4 regions of the Oceanobacillus sp. CF4.6 genome follow, and region 4 is predicted to be linked to each of the others. Evidence: riboswitches for the same ligand, from Rfam matches in the RefSeq annotation. Region 4 holds a riboswitch; each other region holds the start of a gene.
The links. A riboswitch is a leader RNA that binds a small molecule or an ion and turns the genes downstream of it on or off. The one in region 4 is predicted to bind cyclic di-GMP.

Region 1 (4,677 bases), 450 kb from region 4:
GCTCCTCATAATTTGCTTCAAGTCCACGTGAACCAATTTTATCATTCGCACTATATTGAGAAGGATCAAGGTCTTCCAAATCATCAGCAGTTATACTTCGGATATATCCAACAAGATGCCCAGCTGCCTCGCCAGCTGGGTAGATACGTCCGGTAGTTTCTCTAAGCCGTACGCCATCAATGGCACTTAACTCGGGTAGAAGTTCCTCTTCAGAAGGCAGGGCACTTTTGAGTGGTACAAACAAATTATCTTCGACCCAGCCGGCATTAAGAGCCGTGTCAACAGATTCAGTACTTATACCGAGCAATTCCGCAATTTGTTTTTTTGACTGTTCAGCGTTATTTCCAAGCTCACCAGGGACAACGCCGACTTCAACAATTGTCCCATTGATTGCTAAAGGCATTTGGTTACGGTCAAGGATTTCTCCACGTTTTGGATTAACCGTATGGATACCAATTTCGCCGCCGTCTTTCAAATCAGGAAAAATAAATCCGGGGTCCCAATTTACATACCAATTTAATTCCTCTTCTTCGTCTTCTTCACCCTGCTGGACAAGTGTTGCTTCATACTCATAAGTAATTGGTCCGGCGATCGTCTCCATATTAACGGTGAAAGGCAGTTTCGCTGTACCTTCTTCCATTGCCATTTCAAGCTCTTCTTCGTTTAATTCTTCAAAAACTATTTGTAAATCAGAAACGTTTAGATCCTGATAAATTTTTTCTGTTCGTAAAGTTGATTGATCTTCAGGATAGCTCTCTGTTGCTGCCTGAGAAAACATCCCGTACATTTCTCCAACTTCCTGTTCATTCCAGTGGTTGACATAGTCATTAAAACGCTCATTCGGTGTGACCTCTTCATCATTGGAACATGCCACAAGAACAAGTGGAATTATAAATAATAATAATATTCGTTTCATAAATTATACCCCCAACTTTTTTTCTATATATAGTATACCATCAACGATATACAAAAATTTGTACATCGAACAGAAAAGCCACGCTGTTTTATGATACACAGGTGACTTTTCATTTTACCATTCCTAATTGGCTTCCATATGATCTTTTATCTCTGTATGAATACGGTTAAACTCAGAATCCGGAACGATATAATACCAAACACCATTAATGGTTTGTCCGGAACCGCTTATTTCCATTGTGGACACATCTTTGCGTGCTCCTGCGTAACCAGTGAACAAGGTTTGTATTTTTTTCATATCTAGGTTGGTTTGTACATTGTCACCTAAAATATTCAGTATCTCTCCAACTTTGGTAATGCTATTAAAACTTGCCGCTTCATTCATGGCAGCGGTAATTACTTTTCGTTGACGATCATTTCGACCCATGTCTCCACGTGGATCTTCATAGCGCATGCGAATAAAACTTAGTGCTTCTTCACCATTTAACATAATTTGCCCTTCAGGATAGGTGTGACCATCTTGTGAGAAGGCTAGATCATTATTGATTGTAACGCCACCTAATGCATCAATTCCTTGTTGAAAGCCTTCCATATTCACCCTTGCATACGTATGAATCGGAAGGTCAAATGCTTCTTCGACAGTTTGTACCGATAAATCAGTTCCACCAAAAGCATAGGCATGATTTATCTTATCCTGTCCCCGTCCAGGTATATTCACATAAGTATCACGTGGTATGCTCAACATAATCATCGATTCCGTATTTGGATTAACAGACAAAAGAATCATTGTATCGGATCGACCCTTATCACCGGAGCGTTCATCAACGCCAAGCAAAAGAATATTAACAGAATCCGTTTCTTTAAAGATATTCTGTATTTGTTTTTGTCTTTCTGGGTCTTCATCTCTTGCCAGCGGATTGTGCATGGTTTCTACGGTAGCACCGACCTGATTCCAAACATAGAATGCTAATCCTCCAACAAGTAAAATTAATGCCAATATTATTCCACCAACCCAATAAGGCCATTTGCGTTTTTTCTTATTTTGTCTTTTCTCTGCTCTTGATACCACTCGTATTCTCCTCTGTATTAATTATGATTTCCATTATAAGACTTTTTGACTAGTAGTTACTTGTAAAAAAATATCAAATCTTGGATAAATTATATCTGAAATAGCGAATATAGTCTATGGAATTTAAAGAAATAAGTAGGTTTTTGTTTATTTAAGGTGACTGGATTTTTTGTTTATTAATAAAATAATAGTAACAGGAAGCGGTTCCATTTTTTAAGAAGTATTTTCCTATTTCATGAAAGTTTAAAATTTAAGAAGTGATTTTCCTTGTTAACTTACGGCAGATACAATGAAACTAGAATTCCAACAATTGAATAATAGTTGTATTTTCGTCAATTACAAAACTAGTCTGTATCCGACAAAAGAAGTCAACCTATTGTGTTAGTTTATATAGTATGATAGTCATATGAAATAAATGAAATCCTCAGAAAAGGGCAAACTTATCGAAAGGTAAGGGCGCAAAGTCACGGGTCTAAAGCATTATGCTAAGATGGCTGGATTGTCTGGATGAATAATGGGGGACGGATTGTGGAAAAGATTATTGAAAATGTGGCAGTTGATGAGGAATGGGTAGTCTTAATAAAGAATGCAAAAAAAATGGGAATTTCAATGGATGAGATTCGCCAATTTTTAAAAGACACAGGACAAAAGGCGTAATTTTCATGAAAAAGTGTACTCTATATAGAACTACTTACTGTAAATATGATATAATGCGCAGTGAAAGTAGGTGAGGAACTTGATCGGTGAAACGATAAAGAAATTACGCCAGGAAAAACGAATGTCCATCTCTGAATTAGCTGAAAAAGCGGGGGTAGCAAAATCATATCTTAGTTCGATTGAGCGAAACCTTCAATCTAATCCATCGATCCAGTTTATTGAAAAGATCAGTACTGTATTAGGTGTATCCGTCAATGATGTAATTAATGAAAATGAATCCATAGATACAGCAGAACTTGATAATGAATGGATGCAAATTGTACAGGAAGCAATGCAGTCTGGAGTATCGAAAGAACAGTTTAAAGAATACCTGGAGTTTAATAAATGGAAACAAAAACAAGATCATTAAGAGAAAAACCGTCAAGCCAACTGCTTAACGGTTTTTTTATGTTTCGATTTCCCCTTTTATATATATAAGGGGAAATTAATAGATGAAAATTATTGGATTAACAGATATACTATATAATAGTCTCGTTATCGTTCAGGGTGTTTTATTTCTTATAAGAAAGTTTGGTTGTTAACGATGAAAAAATATTTATATTGGCTGTTGCCGATGGGGTGGATGGGTATTATCTTCTATTCTTCAGCTACACCATATGAGCAGCAGGATATTAAACCCTTGATGGGAAGTCTGATTGATTTCAGTTTTCTAGAGCCATTTGTTGGTTGGATTTCTTTTACTTATAATCATTCCTTGGTAAATGTTGATGTACTTGGGATTAATGGCTTTATCGAATTTTTTATTCGTAAAGGCGCACATGTTACGGTCTTCTTTTTGTTAGCTTGTTTTTTCTATATCGCTTTTAGAAAATCGACTGACTTTAGAATAGAAATACGATTACTATTTTCTTTTCTGCTGACAGTTATATATGCCGTTTTAGATGAGCTGCACCAGGGAATGACACCTAATAGAACTCCATATGCCGGCGATGTCATGTTGGATAGTATTGGAGCTTTAATAGCTGTTTTTTGTATCATTAGTATAAATTGGTTTGGTAAAAGGCGAAACAGCGCCCATAAATGACAGTTTTTGTCGTATAGGTATGGTGAGGGAAAATAAATTATTTCTTGTTTCGACATAGTTCGACACGCATTTACCAAAAACTATGATACAGTTCTTTTTAATTGCAATGATAGTAACTTGGAATATGAACGAAAAGGCGGTAAGAGAATGGTAGAGCAGGAAAAATATAAAAATATGCTGCGACGAATGATTGATGAAACCGAAAAGCAAAATATTCATAGTTCGGAAGAGTTGATCAAGATGCTGATTAGTGAGTTGTCGAGCAGTAAGCGTTTGGAAAAATATGCACAATCGATGGCAAAATAAAACTGCATTCCTATAGGATGCAGTTTTGTTTTGTCATTTTTCTATATTTTATCGGTCGAAGTAACATCGATTTCAATATATTTAGATTCGATTCTTTTGATATCTGCCTGATCATTTGTTAAGTCTACCATCCAACTCTGAAAAGCTTCGTCCTGCTCAACTTTTACAAAAACGATAAACGCAACACTTTCCAAATAGTTAATTGTTTCCAAAAGATGATCCGAATTTCTTAGCACGTTTTCCAATTTACCTAGAAGGCTGTAATCCACCGTTATGGAAAAACCTTTCATAAGCTGTCTTTTTACAATACCTGTAGTTTTAATAGCTTGAGAAGTCGTACTTCCATATGCACGAATTAGTCCTCCAGCACCAAGCTTAATTCCACCAAAATACCTTGTTACAACGACTGCGGTATCCTTTAAATGCTGTTTCTTAAGCACTTCCAGCATCGGAACGCCTGCAGTACCAGTTGGTTCGCCGTCATCATTTGCTTTTTGGATTTGGTCATTTTCTCCAATAATATAGGCAGAGCAATTATGGTTAGCATCATGATGTTTTTTCTTTATTTCCTGAATAAATATTTGTGCTTCCTCTTCGCTTTCCACCCGCTTAATATAGCCGATAAATCTGGATTTCTGGATAATAA
Region 2 (4,677 bases), on a different contig from region 4:
ATAAGGGGACTCAATAACACAAGATTTTATACTTAAAGATGAACATTAAATACTTTTAACTCTCGGATTGTATATTGCCATCACGCAGAACCAGTCGAGCCATCTTTTTTGATCCACTTAAATAAATTGCCAAAAAGCAGATATGTAGACCAGTTTTGAAGAAGTATGCCCATTTCAAGGTCTTGACAAGGAGCCTCTGTGGTAATAATTTCAGGAAATATACTGCAGCTAGGAGCTTGCCTGGCATGGGAAACCTATACATTACCACATCACCTTGTAAAGACCGTTTCCGAATATTTATAGTAAGTGAATAATACAGGATCACTTAATGGCAGAGGTGGATCAAAATGATGTTTTAGGTGGATCAATTTCATGGCATAGGTGGCTCATTTCAATGGCAATTATTTATAAAGCCAATTCGCAATTTTTTTCATCTAGGTCACGGAAAATAAATGTCACACAATTTTGATTTGGTGTTAGAGTTGGGAAACAAACTGGTAAAATCATGATGAGTTAACTGATTCGTTGGTCGATACGAGAGTTAACGAGGTATATGATTTTGATTTTGCACTTGAATTTCTGATTACCATAAAAAATGCCCATCTTTTATAAAGAGGCAATAAGTAAGGGGAGGACGGCCTTTGCAGCCATGTCCACTAAGTATTATTTACTTTGTTAATTAAACTATACTATTTTTTTATGCCTGAATATTCTTTTTTATTTGTAGGTTTTAACCTTTCTAGACAACTCCGTACATACCTTATTAACCATGGTCCTTCCTAATTAAATATTTCTGAAATCGTGGAACCGCAAGATTCTTCGATACTAATTTATTTATGTTTTGCTTTATCAGTGAATGATTGCCTTCATCTTCAGATAGCTCATCCATTGATACTGCATGTGGATATCTCTGATTAAGTCGAACAAGTATGCTTACTTCAATTAGAGTCAAATTATTTTCTTGTGCAATTTCTAAGTAGTTTACCATTAATTTCACTTCCTTTTATACAGTCACCTTTCCAACTTTACTAGAATGAAACCATGACTACTGTTAAGTTTTGGTAAATATTTTTTGTTTCAACTAAATTGTAAAATAGGATTTAATCTTCCCATATCCGTTCTTTTCCTGGTTATTAAAAATAATTCAAACAGGTTTAACACAAACTCTTGTAAGCAATAACACAAGATTTTATACTTAAAGATGAACATAAAATACTTTTAACTCTCGGATTAACTCCATAGTATTACTAAACTGTAAATTACAGTTTCTCACCACATCTTCTATGCTAAAATGTTTTAACACGCATTCATAGAGATGCAAACTATATTAATGTCCCTTTCTTTATTAGACGAGTGATTTTATGGATAGAAATGTCAGATTTTATCGCTAAATCGAAAGCGTTGGAATTTGGACACTTTAATAATATTCCTTTTACCTTTTCTATATTATCCACTTCTTCGTTGTAACAATCGCTACATAAATTGGATATAAGGCGGTCGATTTTTCCGCAATATACACAAGAACCATAGTTTTTCATCGTATTTCCCTCTCTAAATTTAATGAAAATAAAGTTATTACTTTATAATCTTGTACTTTTGCTCTTTTATCTCAATCAAGTTTTTTTCATTTAATTTATTGAGACTTACTTGAATTTGCCAATATATAGTCTTATCGTTTGTCATTTCCTCTATGGAAGCTGGGCAAGGATACCTACGGTTAAGACTAACAAGTATGCTTACTTCAATAAGATTAAGGTTATGTTTTTTTGAGATTTTTAAGAAATTCATTTACCAGTCTCCTTAATTATCTACAACAGTTCCATCTCCTACCTGTTGAATGCTCCAAAGGTTGACGTTTATGCTCTTTTTTAAAGAGGGTAATTTTAATACATCCCTCAATTATTACCATCTAAATCAGGCTATTCTACAGGTGTAATTTCATCAATCTGATTAATCATAAAATGCTCCACTGTTTTTGTATCATCTATATAGATAAGGGTGCTATTCTCATATTGATTAAATTTAATCATTCTTCCTTTGATCGTTTTCCGACCAATCCCCTCAAATATGATTTCCATTACTAATAGCCGATTATCTCTTATCCAGTCTTGAAAAAATTCTAGCAGATTTGCCATGTTAATCGTCCCTCGCTCTATGACATATTTTTCAAAGAAGTCGGCTTTCCCAACAAAAATCCTTGACCATATAAAACCCCTAAATCTTTAGCAACAGCCAGATCTTCAGTTTTTTCGATTCCTTCTAATATGAATTTCGTATTCGTATTTTCACAGTAAGTCATAAAGGATTTAATCATTTCCTGTTTCTGTTCCGAAACGGACAAATCAAATGCAAAATAATTATCCATTTTCAAATAATCAGGCTCTAATTCAATAATTGACTTTAAAGAAGCAGAACCCTTACCAACATCATCAATCGCTATCTGAAAGCCTCTTTTCTTTAACAAAGATATATTACTTTTCAAAGAGGTAATGTCAAAAACAATCTCCGCCTCGTTAATTTCAAAAATTATTTCTTCATTAATGGAGTTTAGATTTTGATAAAACTGTCGTTATAAAGGATGGGAAATCTGGGTTAACAAGGGTAGAAGGAAAGACATTGATGAATAACTTTCCATTCTCTGGTGAATATGGAGATTTAGAATATGAAGTAATTGCATTCTCAGTTGATCTTTTTTCTAATTCATAAAGCAGATTTACTTTTAAAGCAGTTTGAAAGACTACTTCCGGATTCTTAATAAGGTTTGATCGGAACAATACCTCGCACCCTATCTTTTTCCTTATTGTTAGATTGTATATAGGTTGAAAGTGATGGAAAAATTGTTGTTGTTCTATTAAGTCTTTTATCTTAGTTACAGGCATTCACAAAAGCTCCTTGATTAAAAAAATCCAAACAAAAACCACCTCAAAAGGTGGTAGCGTTTCAAACGTCAACCATCTTCTTCGGTAACCCGGCTGTCATAGCAAACTTAGTTGCCTTAGACCCGTAGCTTTGCGTCCCTATTTTTCAATAGGTTTGCCTTTATCGGAAATTGAACTGGTATTATTTTCCCTTACTTCCATTATAACTATTCCCTAAATAAAAACAACTTTTTTCGACAATTTACAACATTTCCTAACTTGACGTATCATTTTTATTTAATAGAGGATTTCTCATGATCCCTTTCAAATCACAAATTGTCTATGGCATTTCAAGTATAATTAGTATTTTATATAATAAGAGACTTAACAAAAATCTTTTTTTGATATACAGTGTATAATGTTGCCAATATTCTGGAGAGGAAAATATATGTGATAATGAATATTTCTGATGTTTTATTACTTCGTTCATATTACAAAGCTATAGATCAAAAAATACATTCAGATTTTATTGAAATTTTAAAAATCGAGATTGACAGAAGAAATCTGGAAACAACCAATCATCAAGTTTAACTCCGCAGGTTCGTACAATACATTTCAACCTTTTTTTCGCTTTTTAATTAAAATATTAAGGGATTGTTTTTATAAATGAATATATGTTATAAATGATACGGGAGAATTTGTTGTGGAAAAGAATCGTTTATATCTTCCTGCACTGACACTGGTACCAGGTTCGCGGTCATCATTTTTTGGAGTTCATTGGCTACTTTTTTTTCCTGATTCAATAAAAACACAACCTTTCAAAGATAGTCATTTTAGTATTGGTTTTTTAAATGTTTTTAATAAGTAAGAATGAATTTTAGTTCACTGTTCCTTCTGTTTAGGGCGTTTTGTTAATATGTGAAATAAGATGCTTAAAGTAAATGGTGCGTTAGTTTAACAAGCTATTTTGTTAATAAAAGGGACGAAGAGAACATTCTTCGTCCCTTTTTCAATGCGATTTATACTGTGATTTTGGGTGTAAAAGCTGTGTGATTTACCGTGTGATTTTGTGGGGCACCGTTGAAAAAAGAAGAGGAGCCATTAACAAATGAGATGATTTCGAGTTTGTGGAACCTGGAATTAACCAAGACCATGAAACGTCTGAATAAGTTCACACGCATTAGGTTATTGGAAAAGATTAAAAGCCCGCATGATGGACGAGTGGTTCATTACGTCTTAAACGAGCTTTATTTCCAAAAAGGGAAGACCACCACAAAACCAAGAGAAAAGTTCGTGAAACTATTCCAAAACAAACTGAGCGATGTCATTAATGAAGTCGAAAAGATTAATGAATTGAAGAATCGCCATCGTAAACCAAGACGAGCATACATAATATGATCGGACTCTTGCATTGCGTGATGCCCTACTTTCATATCGAAACCTATTATTTAGTATCCAACCCAGATGAATCGATATTGCAAGAAGGAGTGACGCTGCTCGAAGCCTTAGAACGAAATCCGAAAGCATTAAAGCATTTGTCTGAGAGTCACATCGGTCATATCCTGGGTATGAGAATGCCAACCGAAAAACCATTGATAACTACATGGATATCTTGCAAAAAGCAGGCGCGGTCATGGTATTAAAGTCAAAAAACAAAACCCGGTACTTAATCCATCCTGATTTGAAGTTCCGTTTGGATCACGATGGTATGGATAAATATACGCGCCATATTCGTGCGATGTGTGAACAGCACGATAACTGAGAAAGTGGCCCTATAACGCACTGCACCCCAAAGGTTAGAGTTAAATCTAATTTGGGG
Region 3 (4,677 bases), on a different contig from region 4:
ATTGAGCGCATCATCGATGTATTCCCTCCCGAACAGCAGGGACAAATACGAATCCAATTATCAACCATCTTACAGGCAGTCATTTCTCAACGGTTGCTCATTACAAAGGACCAAATGCATCGACGGGTTGCAACGGAAATATTAATTAATTCGTCTGCTGTTAAAAATTTGATTCGTAATGAAAAGCTGCATCAGATTCAAAATGTGCTCCAAACATCAAGAGACAAGGGGATGCATACGCTTGAGATGGATTTGAAACGATTGATTCATGAAAATGAAATTGACTTTGAAACTGCTGCTCCGTTTATGCAGGGAGGGAGCTTCTAAAGGATGAATTTTCAATATAGTGGGCGGAGAATATCGGGTCAGAAGATAAAGGGAAAGATCGAAGCAGATACGAAAAACATCGCACTCTCACAGCTTGAAAGAGATGGATTAATCATTTTTGAAATAGAGGAAACAAAGCCTTGGAATAAAGATATTATTTTACAAAACAGAGTAAAGAATAAAGATTTCGTTATTTTTCTCAGACAATACTCCACATTGATACATGCGGGGATCTCGATTTCCGATGCGACCAAAACGATGATGCAGCAGACCAACAATTACGCATTAAAAAACGCCCTGGCAGATATAGATAAACAGCTTGACCAAGGTCAGCCTCTATCCAAAGCATGCGAGCGGCATCCGAAGATTTTCCCGGAACTGCTTGTAAATATGATTCATGCCGGTGAGGTAAGCGGAAAACTGGATGAAATCCTGAATGAAATGGCAGATTACTATGAAAAGCAATACCGGAACAAACAAAGGGTAATTTCAGCACTGCTTTATCCAAGTGTGGTAGGAGTCATTACCGTTATTTTGAGTATTTTTCTGCTTGTTTTTATCGTACCGCAGTTTGTTGGCATGTTCAGCTCCATGGGTGAGGAAATTCCAACGTATACCCAGTTCGTCATCAACCTAAGTGATTTTGCAGGGAAATACTGGTGGATGCTGCTATTCGTCATTGCAATCGTCGTCGTTTTATACAAATATTTGATTCAATACGATAGAGTAAAATACCGAATGGATCTGATAAAAATGAAATTTCCTTTTCTCGGGGTACTCGTTCATAAAGGCGCATTGGTTAGGATGACCCAAACATTGAGCACACTTGTCAATAGTGCTGTACCTATTTTGCAATCGGTGGAAATTACCGAAAAGGTAGTTGGAAATAGGGTGATAGAGAATGCACTAACCCGGGCAAGGAAGTCATTGGAAGTTGGAGACTCACTGACGAAGCCGATGAAAGACCACTGGGCATTCCCAACATTAATTGTACAAATGATACAAATTGGTGAAAAAACAGGTACATTGGATCATATGCTTACTAAAGCTGCCGATTTTTATGAAGAAGAAGTTGATCAGCTTTCAAGTCGGATCAAAATATTAATCGAGCCATTGATGATTATTATACTAACCGTGATGGTTGGTAGTATTGTAATGGCAATCGTTATACCAATGTTTGGTATGTTTGAGAATATGTAGTAATTTATTCAAAATTTAGTGAAGATAATTGTAGAAATATGGTAAAAAGTATAATATAATGAAAAAGTAATAGGAGTTTAGTAGGATACGATGATGAATTACCTATATTTGGGCACTTGGGTAATTTGGAGTGAGTAGTGCAACCGGCCGACTGGAATTAATAGAAACTTAGATTAAGGAAGGCGGAGATGTTATGTTACAAAAAATGAAGAAGATGATGAAGAAAGAGAAAGGTTTTACATTGGTAGAGCTTTTGGCAGTTATTGTTATATTGGGGATTATTTTGGCGATTGCGGTGCCTAGTGTTAGTGGAATAATTACTAAATCAGAGAATGATGCAAAACTAGCAAATGTTGAGTTAATTGAAAATGCCGCGAAATTGGCTGATCTTAGTGAGTTGTTTACAGAGGGTATGTCAGTTGGAGATCTAGTAACTGCTGGATTCTTAGATGGAGACATAGAAATCCCTGGAGATAGTGATTCTGAAGTTTACACAGGTACAGTTTCAAAAACAGGCGATACTTTTACTTATAGTGGTAATGGTAAACCATAATAATAACACAAGAAGTATTCTGTAGATTTGAGTTAAAAAATGTAGGACATAAATAAATTAAAATATTATGAAATATATACGCCTTGCATCTAATATTGCAGGGCGTTTTATTCAAGTATATTAAGAATTAAGGAGTCCAAAAAAATGACCACACCCCTAACAATCCTATTCTTCCTCCTAGGCCTAATATTCGGCTCGTTCTACAATGTCGTCGGACTACGCATCCCACAACATATACCCTTCGCAAATGACCGTTCAATGTGCCCGAATTGCAAGCAACAATTAACATGGTATGAAAATATCCCTTTATTTTCATTTCTGGTCCAACGTGGAAAATGCCGACATTGCAAACAAAGCATTTCATACATATACCCAACCATTGAGCTTTTCACAGGCATTTTATTCGCATGGAGCTATTACACGCTTGGATTCCAATTCGAATTGATCACCGTATTACTTTTAGTTTCTATGCTAATGATTATACTAGTAACAGACATAACCTACATGTTGATTCCAAATAAGGTGCTTTTTTTCTTCCTACCATTTTTCATCGTGATGCGATTTGTGGTACCCTTGAATCCATGGTGGTCGGCAATCGTTGGTGCTATTATTGGCTTTGGCCTCATTTTTATTATTATTTTAATAAGCCGTGGCGGTATGGGGGCAGGCGATATGAAACTTTTCGGTGTACTTGGAATTGTTCTCGGAACCGAAAAGATTTTAGTGGCTTTTTTCCTGGCATGTGTAATTGGGTCTGTGATAGGTATGATGCTAATTCTATTTAACGTAATCGAAAGAAAGCAGCCAGTGCCATTCGGTCCATATATCGTTTTGGCAGCTTTAATTACTTATTTTTACGGGGATTCAATCATCAATTGGTACTTTAATCTACTTATATAAGCGGGTGACAACATGGGGATTATGAATAATGGAAGAGTCAATATGGTAATTACCAATCAGGTATTGCGATACAGTTACCATAAACACAATAATGTCGTCGGTATGGTCATACATGGGGAAGTGGAATTGCCTGATGGGACAATCAAGGACGGTATGATTCAAAATAAAGTCATTTTTGTTGAAGTCGTAAATGAACTTGTCCATAAGCATAAATGGAAACGGAAGAAATTATTCTTTGCTATGCCGGATGATACGATTGTTATTCGCCAATTACAAGTCCCGGCAACGTTAACAAAAGAAGAAACAGCAGGCTATGTAAAAACACAAATCGGAAACAGTTTTTATTTACCATTTTCCAATCCAGCAATTGCAATCGAATTTCTAGAAGCAGATGAGAAAAATAGAGATATTCTATTATTTGCGTATCCGAAAGATAAGATCACCACTTTTGAAGAAGCGTTTGATAAAGCAGGATTAAAACCGATGGCTGCTGATCTAACATCTTTATCCGTTTACCGTTATTACTATCTAACGAAGCAGGAAAAAAAGAATTATGTATTATTGATTCACTGGAATAAAGATGCATTGATGCTAACAGCATTCCGAAATCATAAAGCTATTTTTTCAAGATATATGAAAATGAGTATCACGAAAGATTTGGAGGAAGAGTCTGCACAGCAGTTAATCAGTGAATATATTATAGAAATTAATCGGATTATCGATTTTTATCAATATTCAATTACAAAAGGGGAGTCCGAAATTAATCAGCTGCTTCTTTCCGGTGATTTCCCTTTCCTTGAATCTGTGAAATCCAGTCTATCCAAATTGGTAACAATACCAATCCATCGCTTTGAAGAAGAGGAGCTTACAGCTAAGTATATCGACGTTCTTGGACTGGCTTTAAAGAAAGATTCGTAAGGGGGAGCAATCATGAATATAGAAATTAATTTCCTTGAGAAAGAACCAAATAAAAATATCGCATACATCTTGCTTGGAATTATTTTTATCGTCCTCCTGGTCCTCGCTGTTTCGGTGCTTCTTTTTCAGAAAAATAGTTATGACAATCAACTGGAAGCACTTGAAAGTGAAATGATACAAATCGAATCCGTCTTATTGGAACAACAAAAAGCAAATGGAACCCAAAGGCAACTGGAACAGCTGGAGCAGGAATTGATTATACTGGAATCTGAAATGCTTCCCACAGTAGAAGTGTATCATGAAATAATTGGTTTGCTTTCAGAACCTGAACAACTGATTACATTTGATTATGGGACAGAAAATCAACTTACCATCGATGCTTCTTTTCCAACACTTCATGCTGTTGCTGATTATATTGCAATTCTCACAGAGCAACCCTATGTACAGGACACGCAACTTACAAGTTCCATCAAAATGGAAAATTCTTATGAAGCTACATTATCAGTGATTATAAACAGCGAAATACTGGTAGAGGAGTTCGTAGTTAATGATTAAACATTGGGGGAAAATACATACATATATTGCTGTAGGTCTGTTTGCAGCGATTCTAGTAATCTACGGAATATCTTATTTAAATGTAATTAAACCGTTGAATGCGGAGATGGATTCGTTAGCGAAGGAAGTTTCCATGTATGAAAAACAACTGGATAAGCTGACAAATGAGGAAGAAGCAGATGTCAGTGCGGACCTCTCTGAAGTTGCTCGTAAAGTACCAAACA
Region 4 (4,677 bases):
GCTCTACTGTCGTATGCCCTGTAGCACCACAAATAATTAAGTCTGCGTCCACTGACTTAGCAATCTCATTTGCAATCATCATTCGTGGTGAACCATATTCAATAATGATATTCACATTTTTAACAATCAAAGCTGTAGCACGTGCTTTATAGCAATCTAATTTTTGCCGCGTTTTTTCTTTGACATCTTCTGCTAATTTTTTATCAAGAGGTCCCAAATAGCGCGTATCAATAATGTTAACGATGTTTAATTGTGAGCCCTGATGTTCGTATGCAATATCAAGTGATTTACGAAATGCATATTCCGCCTCTTTGGAACCATCTACAGCTACTAGAATACTTTTATAATGATCTGTCATTTTGTCGCAATCCCCTTTAATCATGTAATAAATCAATTTGACTTTTCCATGATTAATAACAACATAACATTAATTACGGTTAATAGTCCAAGGGGAGAGAGGAAGCAAAAGAACCGTCCCCGTGCTGTCAAAGTAACCGGATTGTTGATTTAAATTCTATATAAGATGTTTATTTAAATAAGAAAAGGAATCTTCATAAACAAAGTCTGTATCAGGTATTTGTTTATTTGCGCGTTGCAAAGCACTCATCTGATTAATTAATGGCGCTAATCGATCTTCATCTTGGACAGTTAAGTTGAATTTAACACCATAGAAAAACATATCTTCTTTTGCTTCGTCTTTCCATATCAATGTACCTTCTAATTCAAACAATTCATTCATAAGGGTAAAAGCAAACATAAATTTCATATCGGAATTAATAGGAAGTTTTAATAAAGATACTATTTTTATTCCACCCAAACTAATATTTTCTATTAAAATTTGTGTTGCACCAAGACTTACTTTACGATGATTTACTTCTGTGATGGTCATATTTCCAAGCAAACTGTATGGGAATTCAAATCGATAAAACTCTCTACGTTCTATTTCAGGTATCTTTGAAAGTTTCTTTTTACTCGGTAATAAATAACCAGCTTGTAGCATTTGTTCAAATATTTCTAAGGCAACTGGTTTGGAAAATAAATATCCCTGAATAATATCACATTCATTTTGTTTCAGAAACTCTAATTGTTCATACTCTTCAACACCCTCTGCTACCACTTTCAAACCTAATCCTTTAGCAAGATGCATAGTAGAAGAGACGATTGCTGCATCTACTTTGTTCTCGTTAGTAATATGTTGTATGAAAACTTTATCAATCTTTAAGGTGTCCGCTTGGATTTCTCGCAAAGATTGCAACGAAGAGTAGCCTGTACCGAAATCATCAATGGCAATGGTCGCACCAACACTTTTTAAGTCCTCTAACGTGTTAAAAACAGTATTATCGTACCTTAAAAGCGATTCTTCTGTGATTTCAAACTCCAAATAGTTGCCCGGAATTTGATAAAGCTCCAACTGTTGTTTAACGTATTCTACCAATCCTTTTTTCATTAAACGAATGGGGGATATATTAATAGATATAGGGCGTAAAGTAAAGTCTTTTTCTTTCCATTCTCTAAGTCGTGCGCAAACTTCCTTTATCACCCAATCACCTAAATCATTAATAAAATGATTTTCCTCTGCTATGGGAATAAATTCTACAGGTGAAACCAGTCCCCATTCATGATGATTCCATCGTAGTAGTGCCTCTGCTCCTACAATGATTCCTTCCGTATTCACTTTTGGCTGGTAATAGATTTCAAATTCTTCATTGATGAGAGCCTTTCTCATGTCTTTATCCAAAATATATTTCTTATAAGATGATATATCTTTCATATCAGAATATACCTTATAATTGTTTTTCCCTTGTCTTTTTGCACGGTGTAAGGCAGAATGGGCATTTTCAATTAATGTTAGTTTGCTTTCTCCATGTTCTGGGAAAAAGCTAATTCCAATACTTGTTGTAATTTGTATATCAAATTCTTCTATCGTTACTGGTTTTTGAATATGTTTCATTAATTGCTCAGCTAAATGGAAAATGGAAGCTTTATCTGGATAATTTTCAATCACGATTACAAAGTCAGTGCCACTGATACGTGAGATATAACCTTCTTGGTGAACAATCGCTATAAGTCCACTTGCTACTTCCTTTAATAACTCGTCCCCAATATGATAACCTAATGAATCGTTGATAAGACTAAATCGATCTAAATCTAAATACATAAGAGCAAATGGATGTTCTTTTTGACAAAGTGTATCGAGTTTATCATAAAGACCATGTTGATTCGGCATTCTGGTAAGTGCATCATGATAAGCAAGGAAGTTAAGTTTATCATGCATTTCTAATTCATCGCTGACATCTAGTACCATTCCAAATAGATAAGCTATTTCCCCGTTATCATCCAACCAAGGAAATGTCTGCTCCTGAAGCCATTTTGTTTTTCCGTCTGGGCATTCTATCGGGAATGTATTTTGCGTTATTTGTCCTTTTTTCAATAAATGAATACTTTCGATTAACATCGTATGATATTCTGGTATAACCATTTTTTCCCAATAATCAGGTTCTTTATATATCTGTTCTAAAGGATATTGCAGAATGTCCGCTAGCCCTTTTGAAGCAAAGACCATTTTTCCTTCTATGTTTTCTCGCATCCATATTCCAGCCTTTAAGTTATCATAGATATGCTGTAAATTGGTAAGCCTATTTTTTAATTCATTTTCTAAACGCTTATAAGGAGTATCGTCTCTAATCACCCCTACAAATTTATAAGGAATATCACCCTTCTTGATACATTCAGCCTGAGCGGTTATGTACCGTAGTTCATTTGTTTTGCCATGAAGGATTCGAAATTCAGCGGAAAAGCTATTTCCTTTATTCGTTGACTCATCAAAAATTTGACGAGTCAACGAATAATCTTCTGGATGGACCAATGTAAAAAGCTTTTCTATTGAGATATTTTCAGATTCATCCATACCAATTGTATTAAAAAAGTTATTCGAACAATCGAATTTATCATCATTAATGATATACTCCCAACTGCCAACCGCAGCAATCTGCTGGGAGTGATCTAAATGTTTTTTCATCAGTTCTAACGACTGTTCGAGCTGTGCGTGTTTCGTTAAATCATTAATGATTAAATAAATACGCTCTACACTATTGTTTTTTATATGAATGGGAATAAAAGTAAGTAGAAGCTGAACCTGTTCACCGTTATATTTGTTAACTTCTATTTCTATATTCTCTGTTTTACCGCCTAATGTGTTACTAAATAAAGTATCTAATCTTTCGGAGGTCGATTCTGGAAATAAATGAAGAAAATCATTTTTTGTTTGTGGTCGAGATCCTAATAATTCTATAAGCCTTTTACTAGTTTGCGAAACAATATCCCCTTCTAGAGAAAAAGCAATAATTAAATCTGGATGGTTACATGCCAAAGAAGGAAGGGGAGTACTTAATGCGTTTCCCTTCGTGTATTGCTTATCAATTGCATGATTATTAGAAAATATATTTCTTTTAAACAGATTTCGGAATTTTGATTTTCTCATTGCCATTTAATATATTCCTCCCTAAGTGTAGATTATTATTACTAAAACTAAATAATTACGAAGAAATAATAACAGATGATGTTATACAGAATTCAAAGAGAGTTCAGTCGGAGGATTCTAGGGGCAATATTTCTGTCACTCGTGGTTACTATTGATATCTCATGAAATGATACTAAATTACTTTAGGAACTAGTTTATATTAATGTTCCCTTTTTAATTAAACGTGTGATCTTGTCTTAACTATTTTAAACTAAAGAAATTCAAAAAGGTGAACCAAAGAAACTGGCTCACCTTTAAGATTCGCTTTCTTCGGAACTAGGCTACCTTAGCTAAATAAGCTTTAGGTCCTTGGTTTTGCGTCCTTATCTTACAACAAGTTCGCTATTATTGGATAGACTATATAAATAGTTATATTGAACTATTACTTATACTATCGACAAGAAGAGTAAAACTATAAAGTGTTTTTTACTTATTAATGATTTATTAGAATAGTACTGGATTTTATCTTTTTAGTTTTCTATAACGATAATAATCAAGGAAAAGCGAATGGTGTGACAAATCCATTTCCCTTGATTATTATTTGCAAAAACTGACGATCGCATTGCGGATTTTTAGACGTAAGCCTGTCACTAATGGAATGCATTTGCATGGCACGGGTGCTATCAGGAAATTCAAAAGCAAATCGATGGAGGATGAGGTTATTTATCCAATCCATAAAAAGGATTCTGGGGTTTCTGGTGCAGTTCAAAAGAGGTATTGCAAGTATCGAAGGAACAAAACCTAAAACTTCAGAAACCAGCGAGACTTGGGAGTGGGAAAAACAATGACAATTACCCCAGCGAATGGACTATATTCAAACTAAAGGAGATGGAATAATAGATTTACCAAGAACGATTGAAGAATTGAAGAGGTATTAGAGAGAGTATGGTAAAGAGTATGATGATTCCTTTTTATTGAAAGGGGGCCGCAATCTAGGTACCTAGGGTCAGTCCTCTACTACGCTGTCACTTTAATGTAGCTAGGGACTGTGAGCTGACCCCATTTTGGGTTTACTAATGGGGATAATATTTGTATACAAATGGGAAAATGTTATTTTAAATAAAAATAATGCTTTACGTTTACAACGATTGTAATACTCATTTCCTTGGTATTCACCAATAGAAAAAAGCAACTACCCTTTACGTCCACTAGTTGAG

Region 1: it holds a riboswitch for cyclic di-GMP, as region 4 does, so the genes downstream of both, ACHABU_RS04625 (anti-repressor SinI family protein) here and ACHABU_RS06810 (EAL domain-containing protein) in region 4, are expected to answer to the same signal.
Region 2: it holds a riboswitch for cyclic di-GMP, as region 4 does, so the genes downstream of both, ACHABU_RS09045 (EAL domain-containing protein) here and ACHABU_RS06810 (EAL domain-containing protein) in region 4, are expected to answer to the same signal.
Region 3: it holds a riboswitch for cyclic di-GMP, as region 4 does, so the genes downstream of both, ACHABU_RS02375 (type II secretion system protein) here and ACHABU_RS06810 (EAL domain-containing protein) in region 4, are expected to answer to the same signal.

The regions. Positions count from the first base shown of each region.
Region 1 covers NZ_JBIMEX010000002.1:198,396-203,072, reverse strand. Annotated here, with positions in the region: gene ACHABU_RS04635 (penicillin-binding transpeptidase domain-containing protein) at 1-916, opposite strand, end outside; gene ACHABU_RS04630 (LCP family glycopolymer transferase) at 1,040-1,984, opposite strand; cyclic di-GMP riboswitch class I at 2,408-2,491, shown strand; gene ACHABU_RS04625 (anti-repressor SinI family protein) at 2,513-2,641, shown strand; gene ACHABU_RS04620 (helix-turn-helix domain-containing protein) at 2,721-3,050, shown strand; gene ACHABU_RS04615 (VanZ family protein) at 3,225-3,725, shown strand; gene ACHABU_RS04610 (hypothetical protein) at 3,873-4,031, shown strand; gene ACHABU_RS04605 (YigZ family protein) at 4,073-4,677, opposite strand, start outside.
Region 2 covers NZ_JBIMEX010000004.1:184,369-189,045, reverse strand. Annotated here, with positions in the region: gene ACHABU_RS09065 (hypothetical protein) at 764-988, opposite strand; gene ACHABU_RS09060 (hypothetical protein) at 1,576-1,788, opposite strand; gene ACHABU_RS09055 (hypothetical protein) at 1,920-2,135, opposite strand; gene ACHABU_RS09050 (EAL domain-containing protein) at 2,153-2,482, opposite strand; gene ACHABU_RS09045 (EAL domain-containing protein) at 2,538-2,879, opposite strand; cyclic di-GMP riboswitch class I at 2,960-3,048, opposite strand; gene sda (sporulation histidine kinase inhibitor Sda) at 3,315-3,449, shown strand; gene ACHABU_RS09035 (hypothetical protein) at 3,562-3,726, shown strand; gene ACHABU_RS09030 (winged helix DNA-binding protein) at 3,939-4,256, shown strand.
Region 3 covers NZ_JBIMEX010000001.1:437,715-442,391, reverse strand. Annotated here, with positions in the region: gene ACHABU_RS02385 (type IV pilus twitching motility protein PilT) at 1-327, shown strand, start outside; gene ACHABU_RS02380 (type II secretion system F family protein) at 331-1,527, shown strand; cyclic di-GMP riboswitch class II at 1,602-1,685, shown strand; gene ACHABU_RS02375 (type II secretion system protein) at 1,721-2,080, shown strand; gene ACHABU_RS02370 (prepilin peptidase) at 2,225-2,980, shown strand; gene pilM (type IV pilus biogenesis protein PilM) at 2,993-3,898, shown strand; gene ACHABU_RS02360 (hypothetical protein) at 3,911-4,453, shown strand; gene ACHABU_RS02355 (hypothetical protein) at 4,446-4,677, shown strand, end outside.
Region 4 covers NZ_JBIMEX010000002.1:653,089-657,765, reverse strand. Annotated here, with positions in the region: gene ACHABU_RS06815 (universal stress protein) at 1-358, opposite strand, end outside; gene ACHABU_RS06810 (EAL domain-containing protein) at 515-3,487, opposite strand; cyclic di-GMP riboswitch class I at 3,790-3,874, opposite strand.